3 regions of the Allobosea sp. GW821-FHT12C12 genome follow, and region 3 is predicted to be linked to each of the others. Evidence: predicted binding sites of a transcription regulator. Region 3 holds the regulator's gene; each other region holds the start of a gene.
The links. Region 3 encodes LexA, which represses DNA repair genes until DNA is damaged. Its sites were predicted from a motif close to TGTTCNNNNTGTGTTCNG; they were not measured.
Positions count from the first base shown of each region.

Region 1: AC1RRW_RS19440 (YifB family Mg chelatase-like AAA ATPase) is a predicted target of LexA. The motif match lies at 3,151-3,168, and genes of this name have one in related genera.
Region 2: ssb (single-stranded DNA-binding protein) is a predicted target of LexA. The motif match lies at 3,687-3,704, and genes of this name have one in related genera.

Region 1 covers NZ_JBXAQP010000016.1:73,494-79,733, reverse strand. Annotated here, with positions in the region: gene AC1RRW_RS19455 (hypothetical protein) at 1-1,310, opposite strand, end outside; gene AC1RRW_RS19450 (NAD(P)/FAD-dependent oxidoreductase) at 1,393-2,340, opposite strand; gene AC1RRW_RS19445 (hypothetical protein) at 2,417-2,725, opposite strand; gene AC1RRW_RS19440 (YifB family Mg chelatase-like AAA ATPase) at 3,222-4,760, shown strand; gene AC1RRW_RS19435 (ATP-binding protein) at 4,891-6,240, shown strand, end outside.
Region 2 covers NZ_JBXAQP010000005.1:302,834-309,073, forward strand. Annotated here, with positions in the region: gene AC1RRW_RS10000 (hypothetical protein) at 815-1,144, shown strand; gene AC1RRW_RS10005 (pyridoxal-phosphate-dependent aminotransferase family protein) at 1,197-2,381, opposite strand; gene AC1RRW_RS10010 (DinB family protein) at 2,536-3,096, shown strand; gene AC1RRW_RS10015 (hypothetical protein) at 3,136-3,498, opposite strand; gene ssb (single-stranded DNA-binding protein) at 3,790-4,320, shown strand; gene AC1RRW_RS10025 (M20 family metallopeptidase) at 4,611-5,726, shown strand; gene AC1RRW_RS10030 (E22 family MetX-like putative esterase) at 5,820-6,240, shown strand, end outside.
Region 3 covers NZ_JBXAQP010000002.1:95,384-101,623, reverse strand. Annotated here, with positions in the region: gene trpD (anthranilate phosphoribosyltransferase) at 1-696, shown strand, start outside; gene trpC (indole-3-glycerol phosphate synthase TrpC) at 704-1,516, shown strand; gene moaC (cyclic pyranopterin monophosphate synthase MoaC) at 1,513-1,995, shown strand; gene AC1RRW_RS03395 (molybdopterin molybdotransferase MoeA) at 1,995-3,206, shown strand; gene lexA (transcriptional repressor LexA) at 3,291-3,995, shown strand; gene AC1RRW_RS03385 (ComEC/Rec2 family competence protein) at 4,141-6,240, opposite strand, start outside.

The DNA.
Region 1 (6,240 bases), on a different contig from region 3:
TCCTTGAGCTCGATCAGCCGTGTCAGCGCGACGGGATCGGCCTGGTTGAGGCTGGCCTCCCGCGCCTCGACATAGGCCCGCGCCTTGGCGAGGAAGGCCCTGGCCACGCCAGCCGAAACCGTGAAGTCGCCAAAATGCTCGCCATAACTGCGCTTGAGCGCTTCCAGCGCCTGCAATTCGCCAAACAGCTTCTGCATCTCGCCGGACAGTTCGCCTTCGAGCTTCATCATCTGGTCGGCCAGCGTCTTCGTGCGTCCGGAAATCAGTTCGCCGATCTCGGCCAGCGCCTCCGCCGCCAGTTGGCCGGGGCGCTTGCCGGTGAAGCGCGCCAGCAGGGAGCCGATGAGGCCGGGCTTCTCGCCGTTCTGGATCTTGTCCAGGATATCGGGAAGCCTGGCGTCCTGCACACCCTCCTCGAGGCGCCCGAACAGCGCGAACACGGCCGAAGCGCTGTTCTTGTCGAGCCTGGCGAGGAACCCGTCCAGGGTTCGCTGGAGCGCCTGCTCCGCGCCGAGCCCGATCTTGATCACATCGCCGGACGGCAATGTTTCGAAGTCGAGTTCGGCGAGCGACTTCTCGGCCGCCACCGCCTGGTCGGGTCTCAGGACGATGGCGCCGGTCTCGATCGGCGCGGCCGGGACCGGCGCCTGCGGCGGAGCCGCGGGCCGGGCGGCGGATTCCGTCACGACGCGCGCAGGGGCTCCTATGGTCGTCGGCTTCATCGGCCTCTCCTGTCGCGGCAGCTCTGGCCAGGTGAGCGGCCACTGGTCATGATGTGCATCGTCTTTGTCCCTGGAGCGGGAGAATGCGGTTCGATGCGCGATTCCAAGACGCGCCGGACGCCCTGACGGCGTCTCAGGGACCATACCATCCACTTTCTCCATGGCCAGCGGGAATCGCTTGCGCCCCGGACGGCCAAGGATGGCTCGATATGACCCGCGACGGCGCCACGGCATCACGTTCGCGGGTCTATCGCTCGTCGTTCCGGGCCCATTGCGGCCCGGGCTGGAAAGAATTGTCCCGGCGCGCCGAGCGGTATCCCGAGGCAACGCCGGCCGTCGGGCTCGGGCAGCTTTCCGCCTCGAATATTCCTCGACATGGGCAAGGATGGCGTCGGCATCGACTGTCGCGGCCGCACCCGGTTTCTCGTCTAAATCGAGCACGGGATCGATGACGCATGGTTTTGTCGCAGGGCTGGAGACGACGTGCAGGATCGACGACATATGGGCGTCGAGAAATGCCGCGACGACCGACGTCCCGGTCATTTCAATGGCTCCTGTCCCGTTATCCGCTCTTGTCACGGTCTTCATGCGGTGATCCGGCACCGGAGGGGCTGGACGAAAGCGATTGCCACTTTCGGGCGGAGGCGCTCGGCCGCCGCGGCGGGCGGCGCTATCGGCGCAGGGCTTCAAGGTCGCACAGGTCGTTTCGAATCGCGGTGGCGGCGACGGCGGCATTCCCCATGGCGTGGCTGATCTGGTCGAGCCCCTCGACCATGTCGCCGGCGGCGTAGAGGCCCGGCACATCGGTGCGCTGCTTCGCGTCGACGATCAGACATCCTTGGCTGGAGAGCCTCGCCCCGAGGCCAGCCGCAAGACCGCATCGCACATCGCTGCCCAGCGCCGGGTAGATTGCGTCGAAAGCGTGGCTGCCGCCGGGCAAGGCGATCGCGATCGTCGTATCGCGCAGATCGAAGGCGAGGCACGGACCGTCCAGCAGCCTGATCGCGGCCTTGTCGATGCGTCCGCGCTGGGAAGCATCGAGGTCGTGAACGCCATTCGGCGAAATCAGGGTCACGTCCGCCGTGAAGCTGCGCAGGAACTCCGCCTCGCCCAGCCCGCTCGCGGCGGAACCGATCACGCCGACCCGGCGATCCGTCACCTCGAACCCGTCGCAGATCGGGCAGTAGCGCAGCAAACCGCGCGCGAGGGCCTCGGCGTGCATATCGTCCGGCATGTCGGGACGGCGGTTCACGACGCCGGTCGCCAGCAGAACGGTCCGGGCGCGAAGGCTCAGCTCCCCGGCCGCCGCCACGAAAACATTCCCGTCTTTCGTCAACGCGGTCACCTCGCCTGACAGATGACGGGAGCCATAGCGCCTGGCCTGAGCCTTCATGCGCGCCAGAAGCTCGGAGCCCGCGATCCCGTCCGGAAAGCCGGCATGGTTGTGGCTGACGGGAATCCAGTCCGCGCGGCTCTGCCCGCCGTCCACGACCAGAACGGACAGGTGAAATCTCGCCAGATAGATCGCGGCCGTCAGGCCGGCAGGACCGCCGCCGATCACAAGGCAATCGAACAGGCGCGTTCCAAGCCCCTCCTGCCCAGACCCAGCGGATCCCATATCCTCCACCTCCTCATGCTCGACGCCATGGAGATGGGAGCTGACGTCACTATAGGTTCAAGCCTTGCCGGACGATTTACTTTCCGAGGGAACAATCGAGCCGACCTGTTGTTTCATGGCCACCTCGAAAGGGAGATGAACCATGCCACAAGAAAAGCCAGGACAGCATCACGACCACCCGGGCCACAAGCCCGGCGACCTTGACCAGCACGGACACCGCGACAAGTCGATGTCCGAGAAGCCCGGCCAGCATCACGACCACCCGGGTCACAAGCCCGGCGACCTCGACGAGCATGGACACCGTGACAAGTCGATGTCCGAGAAACCCGGCCAGCATCATGATCACCCCGGGCACAAGCCCGGAGACCTTGATCAGCATGGTCATCGCGACAAGAAGATCTGACCTGCCACCGAGTTTCCTCCACGCGGCGTCAGGGTCCGGCCCTGATGCCGCGATGGGCCTGACGGAACGTCGGGTCCGGGGCATAGGCGGGGCGTATCGGAGGGATCGTTCGCCACAAGTCCCGCCGTCCGCCGGATGAAATGTTTCGCGCCCGGCGGCGCGAGCTTGTCCACCAGCGGCGGCGGTTCGGCTATCGGCGGCCCTGCTCGGGCATCAGGGCATCCCGTCGGGCGTTAACCAGCTCGTGAACCAGGCCGGCAGGGTTTACGACCCGCTGTTCCATTCGAGGCGAGGGCGAGGACGCTCGACCAACCATCTCGCATCTTTTCTCATACCCGCCCGATCAGGCCGTGGCGCGGCGCGGGCGTGTTGGCGCGAGGTCGACGAGACGCTGTCGGCCGCCGAAAAGTTCACTTTATGTTCTTGCGCGCCCCGCGAAGCTCGGCTAGCCTTCCGCTCGGGAAGAGGGCGGCGGGACATGGTGACGCGGGTCGCGACGGTGGCGTTCGAGGGCATCGAGGCGCGCGCCGTCGATGTCCAGGTGCAGGTGACCTCCGGCACTGTGAACTTCGTCCTGGTCGGGCTGCCCGACAAGGCGGTCGGCGAGAGCAAGGAGCGGGTGCGCGCCGCGCTGATCGCGTCGGGGCTGGCGCTGCCGGCCAAGCGCATCACCGTCAATCTCGCGCCTGCCGACCTGCCCAAGGAAGGCAGCCATTACGACCTGCCGATCGCGCTCGGCGTGATGGCGGCGATCGGGGCGATTCCCGCCGACGCGCTCGCCGGCTACACTGTTCTGGGCGAACTGGCGCTCGACGGCTCGATCACGGCGGTCGCCGGCGTGCTGCCGGCCGCGATCGCGGCCTATGCCAGGGGCCAGGGACTGATCTGCCCGCATGGCTCCGGGCCGGAAGCGGCCTGGGCCGCGGCCGACATCGACATCCTCGCGCCCCGCTCGCTGATCCAGCTCGCCAACCATTTCAAGGGCACGCAGGCGATGGCGCGGCCGGAGCCAGCGGTCGCGCGCCAGTCCGGACCTCTGCCGGACCTCGCCGACATCAAGGGCCAGGAGAGCGCCAGGCGCGTGCTCGAGATCGCGGCCGCCGGCGGGCACAACCTCCTGATGAACGGGCCGCCGGGCGCTGGCAAGTCGATGCTGGCAAGCCGGCTGCCCTCGATCCTGCCGCCGCTGACGCCGCGAGAGCTGCTCGAGGTCTCGATGGTGCTCTCGGTCGCCGGCCATCTCGCCGATGGTGCGCTGACCGACCGGCGGCCCTTCCGCGCGCCGCATCACTCGGCCTCGATGGCGGCGCTGGTCGGCGGCGGGCTGCAGGCCAAGCCCGGCGAGGTCTCGCTCGCCCATCACGGCGTGCTCTTCCTCGACGAATTGCCGGAGTTCCAGGCGCAGGCGCTCGACGCGCTGCGCCAGCCGATGGAAACCGGCGACGTGCTGATCTCGCGCGCCAACCACCGCGCCGTCTATCCGGCCCGGTTCCAGCTCGTCGCGGCGATGAACCCGTGCCGCTGCGGCAAGGCGACCGAGCCCGGCTTCGCCTGCCGGCGACAGCCGAACGAGCGCTGCATGGCGCAGTACCAGACCCGGATTTCGGGGCCGATGCTGGACCGGATCGACATCACCATCGACGTGCCGGCGGTGACCGCCGCCGACCTGATCCTGCCCGCCGCCAGCGAAGGCTCGGCCGAGGTCGCGGCCCGCGTCGCGGCGGCGCGGCGGCTGCAGACGCAGCGCTTCGCCGCGCTGGGTCTGGCCTCGGTCGGCACCAACGCCGCCTGCCCGGCCAATGTGCTGGACGAGATCGCACGGCCCGACAACGCGGGACTTGGCCTGCTGCGCGACGCGGCCGATGCGATGCGCCTGACCGCGCGGGCCTATCACCGCGTGCTCAAGGTGGCGCGCACGCTCGCCGACCTCGACGGCGAGGCCAGGGTCGGCCGCATCCATCTGGCCGAGGCCCTGTCCTATCGCTCGCGCGTCGACCAGGTGGCGCAGGCGGCCTGAACGGCCAAGGCCGGGCGTCTCGCCTACGCCGGCAAGCCTCTGCCATGGTTAACGAACTGCATCACGCGACCCCTAGACTTCGACGATAAGTCAAACTCTTTCTCAAGCCGCGGCTGCTAGACTTGGCGTCATGGACAGCCTGTCACCCGCCTTCATGACGTGGATCGCCATCGCGCTTGCGGCGGCGGCCTGCATCGGCAGCGTCGCCATGGCGATCCAGCGCGCCCGGACGATCCGGCAGGCGACGGAACTCGCCCGCGATGTCGAGACGCTGAACGACCGGCTCTGGGCGCTGGCCGACAGCGAGGAACGCTATCGCAGCCTGATCGAGGCGCAGGGCGACCTGATCGTGCGCCGCGACGGCAGCCGCATCGTCTACGCCAACGCCGCCTATGCCGCCCTGCTCGGGCTCGACGAGGCCAGCGTGGTCGGCGCGACCGCCGAACCCATGCGCATCGCGCTGCGCCCGGCGGAGACGCTCGACGACGGCGCGCGCGTCTTCGACGAACGCCTCGGCGCGCCCGACGGCGAGGCGACGGGCGAACGCTGGATATCCTGGGTCGAGACCGCCGTTCCCGTCGCCCATGGCAAGACCGTGTTGCAGCGCGTCGGCCGCGACATCTCGGCCCGGATCGCCGGCGAGCAGGAACTGGTCGAGGCCCGGGCCCGGGCCGAGGGCGCCAACGAGGCCAAGTCGCGCTTCCTCGCCACAGTCAGCCACGAATTCCGCACGCCGCTCAACGGCATCCTCGGCATGGCCGACCTGCTCGAGGACACGCGGCTCGATCCTGAGCAGGGAACCTATGTCCGGGCGCTGCGCACCTCGGGCGAGGCGCTGCTGGCGCTGGTCGACGACATCCTCGATTTCGCCAAGGTCGAGGCCGGCAGGATCGAGCTGGTCGAGGCGCGCCTCGATCTCGGCCTGCTGGTCGAGACCGTCGCCGAACTGATGGCCCCGCGCGCGCAGGCCAAGGGCATCGAGGTCGCGACGCTGGTCGCGGCCGACCTGCCGGGCCATGTCGTCGGCGATCACGACCGGCTGCGCCAGATCCTGCTCAACCTCGTCGGCAATGCGATCAAGTTCACCGAGACGGGCGGCGTCGGCGTCAGGCTCGGCCGCGAGGGCGAGCGACTCGTCATCACCGTCTCCGATACGGGGCCGGGCATCCCGGCCGACCGGATCGAGGCGATCTTCGAGGAGTTCGAGCAGGCCGACCAGTCGGCCGCGCGCCGGCATGACGGCACCGGGCTCGGGCTTGCGATCGTGCGCCGGCTCGCGACCCTGATGGGCGGCGCCGTCGATGCCGAGAGCCGGCCCGGCGAAGGCGCCACCTTCCGCGTCGTGCTGCCGCTGGTCGCGGCGGGCGCCGACAGCGAGCCGGCGACGCCGGACTGGACCGGCAGGCGCGTGCTGCTGGTCTCGCCAGCGCCGTTCAGCGCCGGCTTCCTGACTGAGTCCATCGTCGCGACCGGGGCGGGC
Region 2 (6,240 bases), on a different contig from region 3:
CAGGACACGTTCGGCGATCCGCCGACGGAAGAGCGTCGGCGGCCCTCATCCGACCCGGCTGCGCCGGGCCACCTTCTCCCCCGAGGGGAGAAGGAAGGGGCTCCTGTCACCCGCCGTCAGCAGCCTCAATCCCCACCCCCACGAACCCGTGCCATACTCTCCGCGCCCATCACCCAAGCGGGGCGGCCATCCGGAGGTGTGCCATTGGTCGGGTGACGGGTCGGCGCCTGCGGCTGGTCTCACGAGCCAGTCCCGGGAGGCTTCGGGGCACCGCCCTGGGGGCATTACGACCCCTGTGCGAGGAGCTCGCTGGAACGGCCGATGGCATCACGCCTTCGTCCCATGCCCGACTAGACGCGACAACCCGATGAGGGGCACTGGCGTCGAAAGGGCTCGCGGCGAAGGCTGGCCACAGGCCCGATAAGCGCGGCCCGGAGTGAAAAATCGCCGGAGGCGGAGCGCCACGGGGCGTGCGACGGGTAGCTCGATCCCGCCGCGCCGCGTCCTGGCTCAACGGATGCGGATTATACACCCAGCGCCTCGCGGCGCTCCGCCAGCCCTGCATCACCGACGCCGAAAGGCGGGCGGCGGATGGCGCTCGCCTAATCAGGATGAGGCGCTGGAAGAACCCCTCTCCCGGATGGGAGAGGGGCAGGGGTGAGGGACCGCCGCTGGTCGTTGAAACGAAACGGAGCCGTTGCGCCTCAAACCACCACCGGCAGGCCCTCATCCGGCCCTCCGGGCCACCTTCTCCCATCCGGGAGAAGGAAAGAGGCGGTGGTGCCTGCCTCACCCCAAACCCACGGAGCCCGCCATGCCCAGGCGCGAGACATCGTCCTTCTCCCCAGAGCACATCGCCCAGTTCAACCGCATCCAGGCGCTGCGCCCCGTCGCGCTGCGCAATTTCGCAGACGGGCTCGGCGTCTGGCGCTTTTGCGGCAACGCCGCCTGCCGCCGCGGCCGCGGCTGTCGGGACAGCCGCGAATTCGCCTGCCTGCAACGCTTCATGCAGGCGCTGCCGGAGGAGGACCGCCGGCTGCTGCGTTACATGGTCGAGAACCGTGCGAAAGGCCTCTCGCCCGACGAGGCCGCCGGACACGCGCTGATGCGCATCGAGGCCGAACGGGAGACGCCGGCGATCTGACGCGACGGAACTGCCCTCCCGTCAGCGGTAGGCGCGCCGGCGGGGCCGAGCCTCAGGACCCGCAAGCCGCGCCGAGATGGTCGACCGCCGCCGAGACGCCCCCAGTGCCATGCGGGATCGCCCTGGCCTGCAGCGCCATCTCGACCGCCCCGAGCGCGCCGAGCGCCATCGGCGCGTTGACATGGCCCATATGGGCGATGCGGAAGGCCTGGCCGGTCAGTTCGCCGATGCCGAGGCCGAGCGTCACGCCGCAGACGTCGCGCGCGAAGTCGGTGATCGCGGTCGTCGCGACGCCCTGCACCAGGATCGGCGTGACCGAGGGCGCGCGCTGAGAGGGCTCCGGGATGTTGAAGGAGAGCGCCTGGCCCTCCGACCATTTCTGAACCGCCGCATGGGTCGCGCCCGCGAGCAGGGCGTGCCGTTTCCAGACCGCCTCGAGCCCCTCCTCGAGGATCATGTCGAGCGCGGCGCGCAGCCCGAAGAGCAGATGCTCCGGCGCGGTGCCGCAATGCTTCATATAGGCCAGCGTGTTCATCCGGGAGGACCAGTCCCAGTAGAGCGTCTTCATCGTCGCGCTGTTGTGGGCCGCGAGCGCCTTCTCGTTGGCGGCGACGAAGGCGAGGCCGGGCGAGGTCATCAGTCCCTTCTGCGAGGCCGACATCGCGACGTCGACGCCCCATTCGTCCATCTCGAAGCGCATGCAGCCGACCGAGGCGACGCCGTCGACCATGAACAAGGCCGGATGGCCGGCGGCGTCGATCGCGGCGCGCACCGCCGGCACGTCGTTGACGACGCCGGACGCGGTGTCGATCTGCACCATCAGCACGGCCTTGATGGCGTGCTCCCGGTCGGCGCGCAGGCGCTCGGCGACGGCGTCGGGATCGATCGCGGCGCGCCACGTCCCCGGCAGCACCTCGACATCGGCGCCCATGAATTTCGCCATCTCGCCCCAGCCGACGGCGAACCGCCCGCTCGCCAGCACCAGCACCTTGTCGCCGCGCGAGAGCACGTTGGTCAGCGCCGCCTCCCAGCCGCCATGGCCGTTGGCGCTGTAGACGAAGGTTTCGCCGGCGGTGCGGAAGATCGTCTTCAGGTCGGCCAGCACGGATTCGGTCAGTTCGACGATCGACGTCGAGCTCAGCTCCTCGGCTGGACGCATCATCGCCTGCAGCACGCGGTCGGGAATGTTGGTCGGTCCCGGAGTCGCCAGGAAGGCCCGGCCGTTGGCGACGCTCATCTGTGGAAGTCCTCGATCTCTGATGGCCGCGAGCCGCGCCGATACGACGCCGGCTTAGAACAGGAAACAGGAAAGGTGAAACCTCTCTTTGTGGTCACATCCTCTTGTCCCGGTGATGGAATTGCGCTTCGGTGGCCGCACGGGGAGGGCGCTCATGGACGCCGGACGGGCCTATCGCGCGATGGCCCACAACAATGCCTGGGCGAACCACCGCCTGCTGAATGCCTGTGCCCGGCTCTCGCCGGAGGAGTTTGCCGCGCCGCGCACCGGATTCTTCCCGAGCCTCAGGGCGACGCTCAACCATATCCTGGTGATCGACCGCTTCTATGTCGACGCGATGGAGGGCGGCGCGCTCGGCCCGAACGCCTGGGACGATCCCGAGCCATGCGCCGATGTCGCGGCCCTGCGGAAGGCGCAGGAGGAGGTCGACCGGCGGTTGATCGCCGTGGTCGAAGGTCTCGACGCCGATGGCCTCGGCCGCATCGTCGAGGTCCATCGCAGGGTGCGGATACAGCGCGAGCGGATGGACCGACTCCTGCTGCATCTCTTCCAGCACCAGACCCATCACCGCGGCCAGGCCCATGCGATGCTGAGCGGCGCCTCTGTCGCGCCGCCGCAACTCGACGAGTTCTTCTCGGAAGACGAGGCGCCGCTGCGGGCCGGCGAATTCGCGGCGCTCGGCTTCAGCGAGGCCGCGATCTGGCGCGAGCGCTGAGCGCCGTGGCGGTCGGCCCGGCGAGCGACAGGCGCTGCTTCAGCGGCCACCGCCGCCGCCGGCGCGATCGGTGTCGATCTGCCGTTGCTGGTTCTGCTGCTGCGCCTGCCTCTGGCGCTGCGCCTGGCCGGTGCCCCGGAAGTCGGAGGGGGCGCTTGGATTGCCGCTGTAGCGCGGGCCCTGTCGCGAGCTGGTCTGGCGGAAATTGGCGGGAGCGCCTTGTCCGGCCTGCGCCGTGCCGCGGAAATCGCTCGGAGCGCCCGGGTTGCCGTGCGTGCCCTGGCGGCCTGACGGCTGCGGCGGCCCCCTGTCGCTCTGCGCGGTCGAGCGGAAATCGGCATTGCAGCCTGCGAGAAGGAGGCAGAGGGCAGACAGCATCAGGATGGTCTGAGGTTGCGGCATGGCGTTTTCCCCCGAAACGGCTGCGCATTCAGTGAGGCGGTCAAGGCGCAGCATCCGCCGGAAAGGGCCGCGGATCAAATCCGCGCGCTGTCGAACACGAGAATGTGAGCGTCGGAGATGACTCCGGGCCGCATGCGCCGGAGGGATTGCCGCCTCGCCGAAAACCGGGGACAACCCGGGCTTTCCCCTTGAACAAAACAGGAACATCGTTGATAGTGCGGGCACGGGCGGGTAGGGTCCGGCTCCGGTCGTCGGCCGGTTTTCGGATGTGCGCAGGAAATGGAGCCTCTCATGGCTGGTAGCGTCAACAAGGTCATTCTGGTCGGCAATCTGGGCAAGGACCCGGAGGTGCGGCGTCTGAATTCCGGCGAGCCGGTCGTCTCGCTGCGCATCGCGACCTCCGAGAACTGGCGCGACAAGCAGTCGGGCGAGCGCAAGGAGAAGACCGAGTGGCACCAGGTGGTGATCTTCAACGAGAACCTCGCCAAGGTCGCCGAGCAGTACCTCAGGAAGGGCTCGAAAGTGTACATCGAGGGCCAGCTCCAGACCCGCAAATGGCAGGACCAGTCGGGCGTCGAGAAATATACGACCGAGATCGTGCTGCAGCGCTATCGCGGCGAGCTCACCCTGCTCGACTCGCGCGGCCAGGGCGGCTCGGACGAATATGGCGAGGGCGGCGGTGCGATGGAGGATCGCTCCTCGGGCGGCGGCTCCTTCGGGCGCTCCTCGCCGATGGGCGGCGGCGGGGCGCGCCAGCCGGCGATGGCGGGCGGCGGCGGGCGCTCGACCTCGACCCATCTCGACGACGATATTCCCTTCTAGTCGGCCGCCCTGTCATTCCGGGGCGGCGCACGGCGCCGAACCCGGAACCCACGACCGGGTGAACCGCTGCTCGTCGTCATTGCGGGGAGCGTCGGCGACGAAGCTATCAAGCGGGCGTGGAACACGCGGCTCTGGATTGCTTCGCTCCGCTCGCAATGACGGAAAGGTCTACTCGGTCGTGGGTTCCGGGTTCTTCGCTGGCGCGAAGCCCCGAATGACGGAAGCTGGTTGCTCGCCGAGACGGGAAGGTCCTTGCTCGCGCCACCTTTGCCGCCAAGACTCACGCCATCATGATTCATTCCGACACAGACATCTCCGTCCTCTCCGCTTGGCTCGCCTGCGAGAGCCCGACCACGCATGCGCCCGGCGTCAACGTGATGATGGACCTCGTCGCGGCCGATGTCGCCGGGCTGCCGATCTCGCTCGAGCGCCTGCCGGGCCGCGACGGCCTCGGCGACAGCCTGATCCTGCGCGCGGGGCCGCACAGCGGCCAGCCGGCGCTCGCTGTGATGTCGCATCTCGACACCGTCCACCCGCTCGGAACGGCCGCGACCGATCTGCCGGTGCGCGTCGAGGACGACCGGCTCTATGGGCCCGGCGTCTACGACATGAAGGGCGGCGCCTGGCTCGCCTTGCAGGCCTTCAAGGAGGTCGCGGCCGCCGGCACGGCCAGGCGGCCGCTGCTCTTCCTGTTCACGCCGGACGAGGAGATCGGCTCGCCGACGACGCGCGGCGTGATCGAGGAGATCAGCCGCGGCTGCGCCGCCGTGCTGGTGACCGAGCCGGCGCGCGAGGGCGGCAGGATCGTCACGTCGCGGAAAGGAGTCGGCCGTTTCGATGTCAGGCTGGAGGGCCGGCCGGCCCATTCCGGCTCTCGCCATGCCGACGGCCGCAGCGCCATCCGCGAGGCCGCGCGCCAGATCCTCGATGTCGAGGCGATGACGGATTATGCGCGCGGCATCACCACCGCGGTCGCGCTGGTCGGCGGCGGCACGGCGGCCAACGTCATTCCGCAGCACGCCTGGTTCAGCGTCGACATGCGCGTCGCGACGGTAGCGGACGGCGTCGAGATGGAGCGCCGCATCCTCGCGCTCGCAGCGCATGACCGCGACGTCGCGGTTCGGGTTTCCGGGGGCATGAACCGGCCGCCCTACGAGAAATCGCCCGCCGTGGCCGAACTGTTCGAGCACGCGCGGACGCTCGCCGCCGGCATCGGCTTCGATCTGCGGGACTGCGCCATGACGGGCGGCGGCTCCGACGGCAATTTCACCGCCGCGCTCGGCGTGCCGACTCTGGACGGGCTCGGCATCGACGGCGAGGGCGCCCATACCTTGCAGGAATACGCGCTGATCTCCTCGATCGCGCCGCGCCGGGCCCTGATGAAGGGGTTGCTGGAGACGCTGTGAGCGAACCCCTCCGGCCTCTCTTCCGGTCGTCGTGAAAATCCGCTCTGATCCGCCTCAAGGCCGCGCGACGGCGCGCCGGGAAGGATGCGAGGCATGAAGGCTTTGATCGCGGCAGCCATGGGCGCCGCCTGCATGGTGACGGCTGGCATGACGATGACGGGAAGCGCGGGCGCGCAGGAACTGATCGTCGAGAAGAAGATCTTCGAGCTGCCGAGCTTCACCACGCAAGGCGGGCGCACGCTGAAGAACGTCAGGGTCGGCTGGGAAAGCTACGGCACGCTCAACGCCGACAAGTCGAACGCGATCCTGATCTGCCATTTCTTCTCGGGCAATTCGCATGCGGCCGGCAAATACGCGGCGGCTGACGCGGCGCCAGGCTACTGGGACGCGATCATCGGGCCGGGCAAGGCGATCGACACCAACAAGTATTTCGTTCTGTCCTCCGATACGCTGGTCAACCTCAACACCGGCGACCCGAAGACGACGACCACCGGCCCGGCCTCGACCGATCCCG
Region 3 (6,240 bases):
GTCGCCAAGCATGGCAACCGCGCCGCCTCCTCGCGATCGGGCGCGGCCGACGTGCTGACCGCGCTCGGCGTCAAGGTCGGGCTCGATCCGGCGGGGACGGAAGCCTGCATCGTGAAGGCCGGCGTCGGCTTCATGTTCGCGCCGACGCACCACGCCTCGATGCGCCATGTCGCGCCGGTGCGCACCGAGCTCGGCACGCGCACGATCTTCAACCTGGTCGGGCCGCTCTCCAACCCGGCCGGCGTGAAGAAGCAGCTCATCGGCGCCTTCTCCGAGACCTGGCTGGAGCCGATGGTCAAGGTCCTGGCCTCGCTCGGCTCGACCCGGATCTGGGCCGTGCACGGTTCCGACGGGCTCGACGAGATCACGACCACCGGGCCGACCCGCGTCGTCTCGCTGGAGGACGGCAAGATCGAGAGTTTTCAGATCGGCCCCGACGATGTCGGGCTGGCGCGCGCAAAGCCCGAGGACCTGCGCGGCGGCGAGCCGGCCCAGAACGCGGCCGCGCTGACAGCGGTGCTCGATGGACAGAAGACCCCCTTCCGCGACATCGCCGCCTTCAACGCGGGCGCCGCGCTGCTGGTCGCGGGCAAGGCCGCCGATCTGCGCGACGGACTGGCGCAGGCTCAAGGAGCGCTCGATTCCGGCCGGGCCAAGGCGGCGCTCGCCGCGCTTGTTTCGGCCTCGAACGCGTGAGGCGGCGATGAGCGACATCCTCGCCCGGATCGAGGCCTACAAGCGCCAGGAGATCGCCGCCGCCAGGGCCGCGATCCCGCGGGCGGAGATCGAGATCCTCGCCCATACCGCGCCGCCGCCCAAGGGATTTGCGGCCGCGCTCGCCGTGAAGCACGCCGAGGGCAAGCCGGCGCTGATCGCCGAGATCAAGAAGGCGAGCCCGTCCAAGGGGCTGATCCGGGCCGATTTCGACCCGCCCGCGCTCGCCCGCGCCTACGCCGAGGGCGGCGCGGCCTGTCTCTCGGTGCTGACCGACGGCCCATCCTTCCAGGGCAGGCCGGAATTCCTGATGCAGGCCCGCGAGGCGAGCGGCCTGCCGACCCTGCGCAAGGATTTCCTCTACGATCCCTATCAGGTCTATGAGGCGCGCGCCTGGGGGGCGGACTGCATCCTGATCATCATGGCCGGCGTCGATGACATGGCCGCGCGCGCCCTGAACGAGACCGCGCGCGAACTCGGCATGGACGTGCTGGTCGAGGTCCATGACGAGGCCGAGCTGGAACGGGCGCTGCCGCTCGGCGCAAAGCTGCTCGGCATCAACAACCGCGACCTGCGCAGCTTCGCGGTCGACCTCGCCGTGACCGAGCGTCTCGCGCCGCTGGTGCCGGGCGACCGCGTCGTCGTCGGCGAGAGCGGCATCTTCGGTCCGGCCGACATCGCCAGGCTGTCGCGCTGCGGCGTCGACACCTTTCTCGTTGGCGAGAGCCTGATGCGGCAGGCCGACGTCGCGGCGGCGACACGCGAGTTGCTGGCCGTGCCGGCGCGGGACGCCGCCGCATGAGCGGGCTCAGCCATCTCGACGCAAAAGGCCAGGCCCATATGGTCGATGTCGGAGACAAGGCCGAGACGGCGCGGATCGCGATCGCCGAAGGCTGCGTCGTGATGGCGGCGGAGACGCTGGCGATCGTGCGCGCCGGGGACGCCAGAAAGGGCGACGTGCTCGGCACGGCGAGGCTTGCGGGCATCATGGCGGCCAAGCGCACGCATGAGCTGATCCCGCTCTGCCACCCGCTGCTGATCGGCAAGGTCGCGGTCGAACTCGTCATCGACGAGGCGCTGCCGGGAGTGCGCGTGACGGCGGAGGTCAGGATGAAGGGCCAGACCGGCGTCGAGATGGAGGCCCTGACGGCGGTCTCCGTCGCGTGCCTCACGGTCTACGACATGGTCAAGGCGGTCGATCGCGGCATGCGGATCGTGGACATCAGGCTCAAGCACAAATCCGGCGGCAAGTCCGGCGTCCATGAAGCGGAGCGCCGCTGATGGCGCTGACGCCGGTCAAGGCCGCGCTGAGGGCGCTGCTCGACAGCGTGCCGGGCCCGATGGCGGCCGAGACGCTGCCGCTGGCGCGATGCGCCGGCCGCGTGCTGGCTCAGGACATCGCGGCGCTGCGCACCCAGCCGCCCTTCGCCAACTCCGCCATGGACGGCTACGCGGTTCGCGCCGACGATCTCGCGCTGGCAAAGGAATTGCGCGTCATCGGCGAATCGGCTGCGGGTCGCGCCTTCGCTGGACGGCTCGGCGCCGGCGAAGCGGTTCGCATCTTCACCGGCGCCCCGATGCCCGACGGGGCGGACACGATCCTGATCCAGGAGAACGCCGACGGCGTCGGCGGCGCGACGATCCGTGTGCGCGAAGGCGCGGCCGAGGGACGATTCGTCCGGCCGGCGGGACTCGACTTCGGGGAGGGCGACGTCCTCCTCCCGGCCGGCCGCGCGCTCGACAGCGCCGCGCTCGGCCTCGCCGCGGCCGGCGGGCATCCGGCGCTGGCCGTGCGCCGCAAGCCCCTCGTCGCCATTCTCGCAACCGGCGACGAACTCGTGCTGCCGGGCGAGCCTGTCGGGCCGGACCAGATCGTCGCCTCCAACAGCTTCTCGCTGGCGGCGATCGTCGAGGCGGCGGGCGGCGCGGTGCTCGATCTCGGCATCGCGCGCGACAATCACCCCGATCTCGCCGATCGCATCGGCCGCGCCCGTGCCGCCGAAGCCGACGTGCTGCTCACGCTCGGCGGCGCCTCGGTCGGCGCGCACGATCTCGTCCAGGAGGCGCTGAAGCGCGCCGGCATGGACCTCGGCTTCTGGAAGATCGCGATGCGGCCGGGCAAGCCGATGATGATGGGCCGGCTCGGCCGCATGGTCGCCGTCGGACTGCCCGGCAATCCGGTCTCCTCGATCGTCTGCGGGCATCTCTTCGTCATGCCTCTGCTCGAGGCGCTGCTCGGTCTGCCCGACCCCGACAGGGACCGCAGCGAGCCAGGGATCATCGGAATCGATATGCCGGCTAACGATGAACGGGAGGACTATCTTCGTTCCGATCTCGTCCATTCCGCGGCCGGATGGATCGCGACGCCGTTCCAGAGGCAGGATTCCTCGATGCTGGGCACGCTCGCGAAGGCCAGGGCGTTGACGATCCGTCCGCCTTTCGCCGAGCCGGCAAAGCAGGGCGACCCCTGCCGGATCATCCGGCTGCGCTGAGGGGCGCTTGCGGAACACACCGCGAACCTGTATCATGTTCGTGATTTGTTTCGACTCCGCGCTTCGGGCGCTCCGGCGGGAATCATGCTGACACGCAAACAATTTGAACTGCTCCGCTTCATCCAGGAACGTCTGCGCGAAAGCGGCGTGCCGCCCTCCTTCGACGAGATGAAGGACGCGCTCGACCTCAAGTCCAAGTCCGGCATCCACCGCCTGATCATGGCGCTCGAGGAGCGCGGCTTCATCCGCCGGCTGCCGAACCGGGCCCGCGCGCTCGAGGTGATCAAGCTGCCGGACGGCGTCGCGGGCTCGCAGGCCCCGCGGGGGCGCTTCAGCCCCTCCGTCGTCCAGGGCGGCCTCGGCAAGGTCAAGCCGGCGAGCAGCCCGCCCGAGGACGATGCGCGCTCCACCATCGCCATTCCTGTGATGGGCCGGATCGCCGCCGGCACGCCGGTCTCGGCGATCCAGAGCCGCAGCCACAACGTCTCGCTGCCGGCCGACATGCTCGGCGCGGGCGAGCATTACGCGCTGGAGGTACGCGGCGATTCGATGGTCGAGGCCGGCATCCTCGACGGCGACACCGTGGTCATCCGCAAGCAGGACACCGCCAACACCGGCGACATCATCGTCGCGCTGATCGACGACGAGGAGGCGACGCTGAAGCGGCTGCGCAAGCGCGGCTCCTCGATCGCGCTGGAGGCGGCCAACCCGGCCTACGAGACGCGCGTGCTCGGTCCCGACCGCGTCAAGATCCAGGGGCGCCTCGTCAACCTGATGCGGCGCTACTAGGGCATGCCGATTTCACGCTGAAACATCGTCATCCCGGTCCTGATCCGGGATCCATCATAGATCGGCGACCGCGCCCTGTGTCGGATCCCGGATCCGCGCCGCTTTGCGGCTCGTCCGCGACGACTCGGTGGTTCCCGATGAGATTCTAAAATCGGTCGACAGGGTCCTCCTCGACCAGCGGCGTCGGCTGCGCCGCGGGCGTGGGAGCAGCCGCTTGCGGCCGGCGGCGGTTCCACGGGCGGCCGTCCTCGCCGCTTTCGGCGGCGAGCCTGCGCCAGGGCTGCCGGCCGGGCAGGATCGCGCCTGAGCGCACCAATGCGGTGGCGCCGTCGCGGCCGAGCGCCATGCGGTCGATCAGCATGGCCTTGCAGGGCGCGCTCCACGGGATCGGCGTGACGACGAGGTCGGCGCGGCGGCAATCCTCGACCAGAGCGATCCGGTCGCGGACGAAAGCCACGCTGCGACCGTCCCGCGTGGCGATGACGCAGCCCTGCGCGTCGCAGGCCGCGCCTTCGCGCAGGCTCGGGTCGTTGGGCTTGCGGCCGTCGCCATCGGCGGTCAGCCATTGCTGCAGCACGAAGGCGCTCGGCTTGCCGGCGACGACGAGGCGTCCGTCCTTGGCCCGGACCGCTAGACCCGAGCCGTCGCGCTCGATCAGGATCTCGGGCCGTTCGGGTTTGGCCGCGACCGCGACGCCCGTCACCAGCGGCAGGATGGCGAGGAAGCGCAGCTTCGTCGTCCAGAGCGTCAGCCAGAGCAACGCCAGCGCGAAGCAGACCAGCGCCGCGACGCCGAAGGCCGGAATCACCAGCGTGGAATGATCGATCGTCGCGACCCAGTTCGCCAGTTGCAACACGGCGTCCGAGGCCAGGCCCATCAGCTTCCAGGCCGGCCAATCGAGCCCGAACGGATAGGCCAGCACGCCGAAGACGGCCGCCGGCATGACGAAGAGCGAGACGAAGGGCAGCGCCAGCGCGTTGCCAAGCAGGCCGAACGGGTTGAAGGTCTGGAAATGATAGGCGCCGAAGGGCGCGGTCGCCGCCGTGGCGAGCAGGGTCGTCACCACGATGCCGATGGCGGCGAGCCGGACCGTCGCCAGCGGCCATGGCAGCGACGCCGGCGGCCGCGGCCGATCCCGCTCCTCCCAGCGTTCGGCGAAGGCGACGAGCGCGGCCACCGCGCCGAACGACATCTGGAAGCTCGGACCGAGCAGCGCCTCGGGCTCGCGCAGCAGCACGATGATCGCGGCCAGCGCCAGATTGCGCATGCTCAGCGCCGGCCGGTCGACCAGGATCGCGCCCAGCATGATCAGCGTCATGATCAGCGAGCGCACGGTCGCGACCTCCGCGCCGGAGAAGACACAATAGGCCGTCGCGCCGACCATCGCGGCGAGCGCCGCGATCTTCTTGATCGGCCAGCGCAAGGCGAGCGTCCGCGACAGCGCCAGCAGCGCCCGGACCAGCCAGAAGATCGTGCCCGCCGCCAGCACCATGTGCAGGCCCGAGATCGAGACGATGTGATAGATGCCGGCGGCGCGCAGATCGGCATTGGTCGCCTCGGTGATCAGGCCGCGCTTGCCGGTCACCAGCGCGGCGGCCATCGCGCCGGCCTGGCCGCCGCCGATCTCGGCGATGCGCTGCGTCAGCGCGTTGCGGGCCCGGTCGATCGCGACGGTGAGCGCGAGATCGCGCGGCGGCGGCTGCGGCGGCGTCGTCAGCGTGATCTTGCCGGCGACGCTGCCGACCGCGCCCAATCCGCGAAAGAAGGCGTCGCGCCCGAAATCATAGCCGCCCGGCCGCGCCGGCCCCGGCGGCGGCAGCAGGCGCGCCACGGCCGAGACATGGTCGCCGGGCGAGACGGTCCCGGTCCTGACATTGACGCGCACGCGCCTGGGCTGCTTCGCGGCCTCGACGCCGGCAATGCCTGTGACCAGCAGCACGATGCGCGCGCCGGCGTCACGCGTTTCGACCGATTCGACGAAGCCGCTGACCTGCCCTACCCTTGGCCGCTCCAGCATCGGAGCCGCGATCTGGGCGGTGCGCCAGGTCGCGGCCGTGAAACCGGCGAAGATCGCCGTCGTGGCGATGCAGGCGATCATGACGAGCCGCCTCCGGCGCAGCGCGACGGCGCCCGCGCCCGCCACCGCGAAGCCGGCGAGAGGCGCGGCCAGGGCCGGCTCCCGGTCGGCGGCGAAATAGAGCAGGATGCCGAGCCCCATCATCACCGGCAGCCAGAGGAAGAGCCG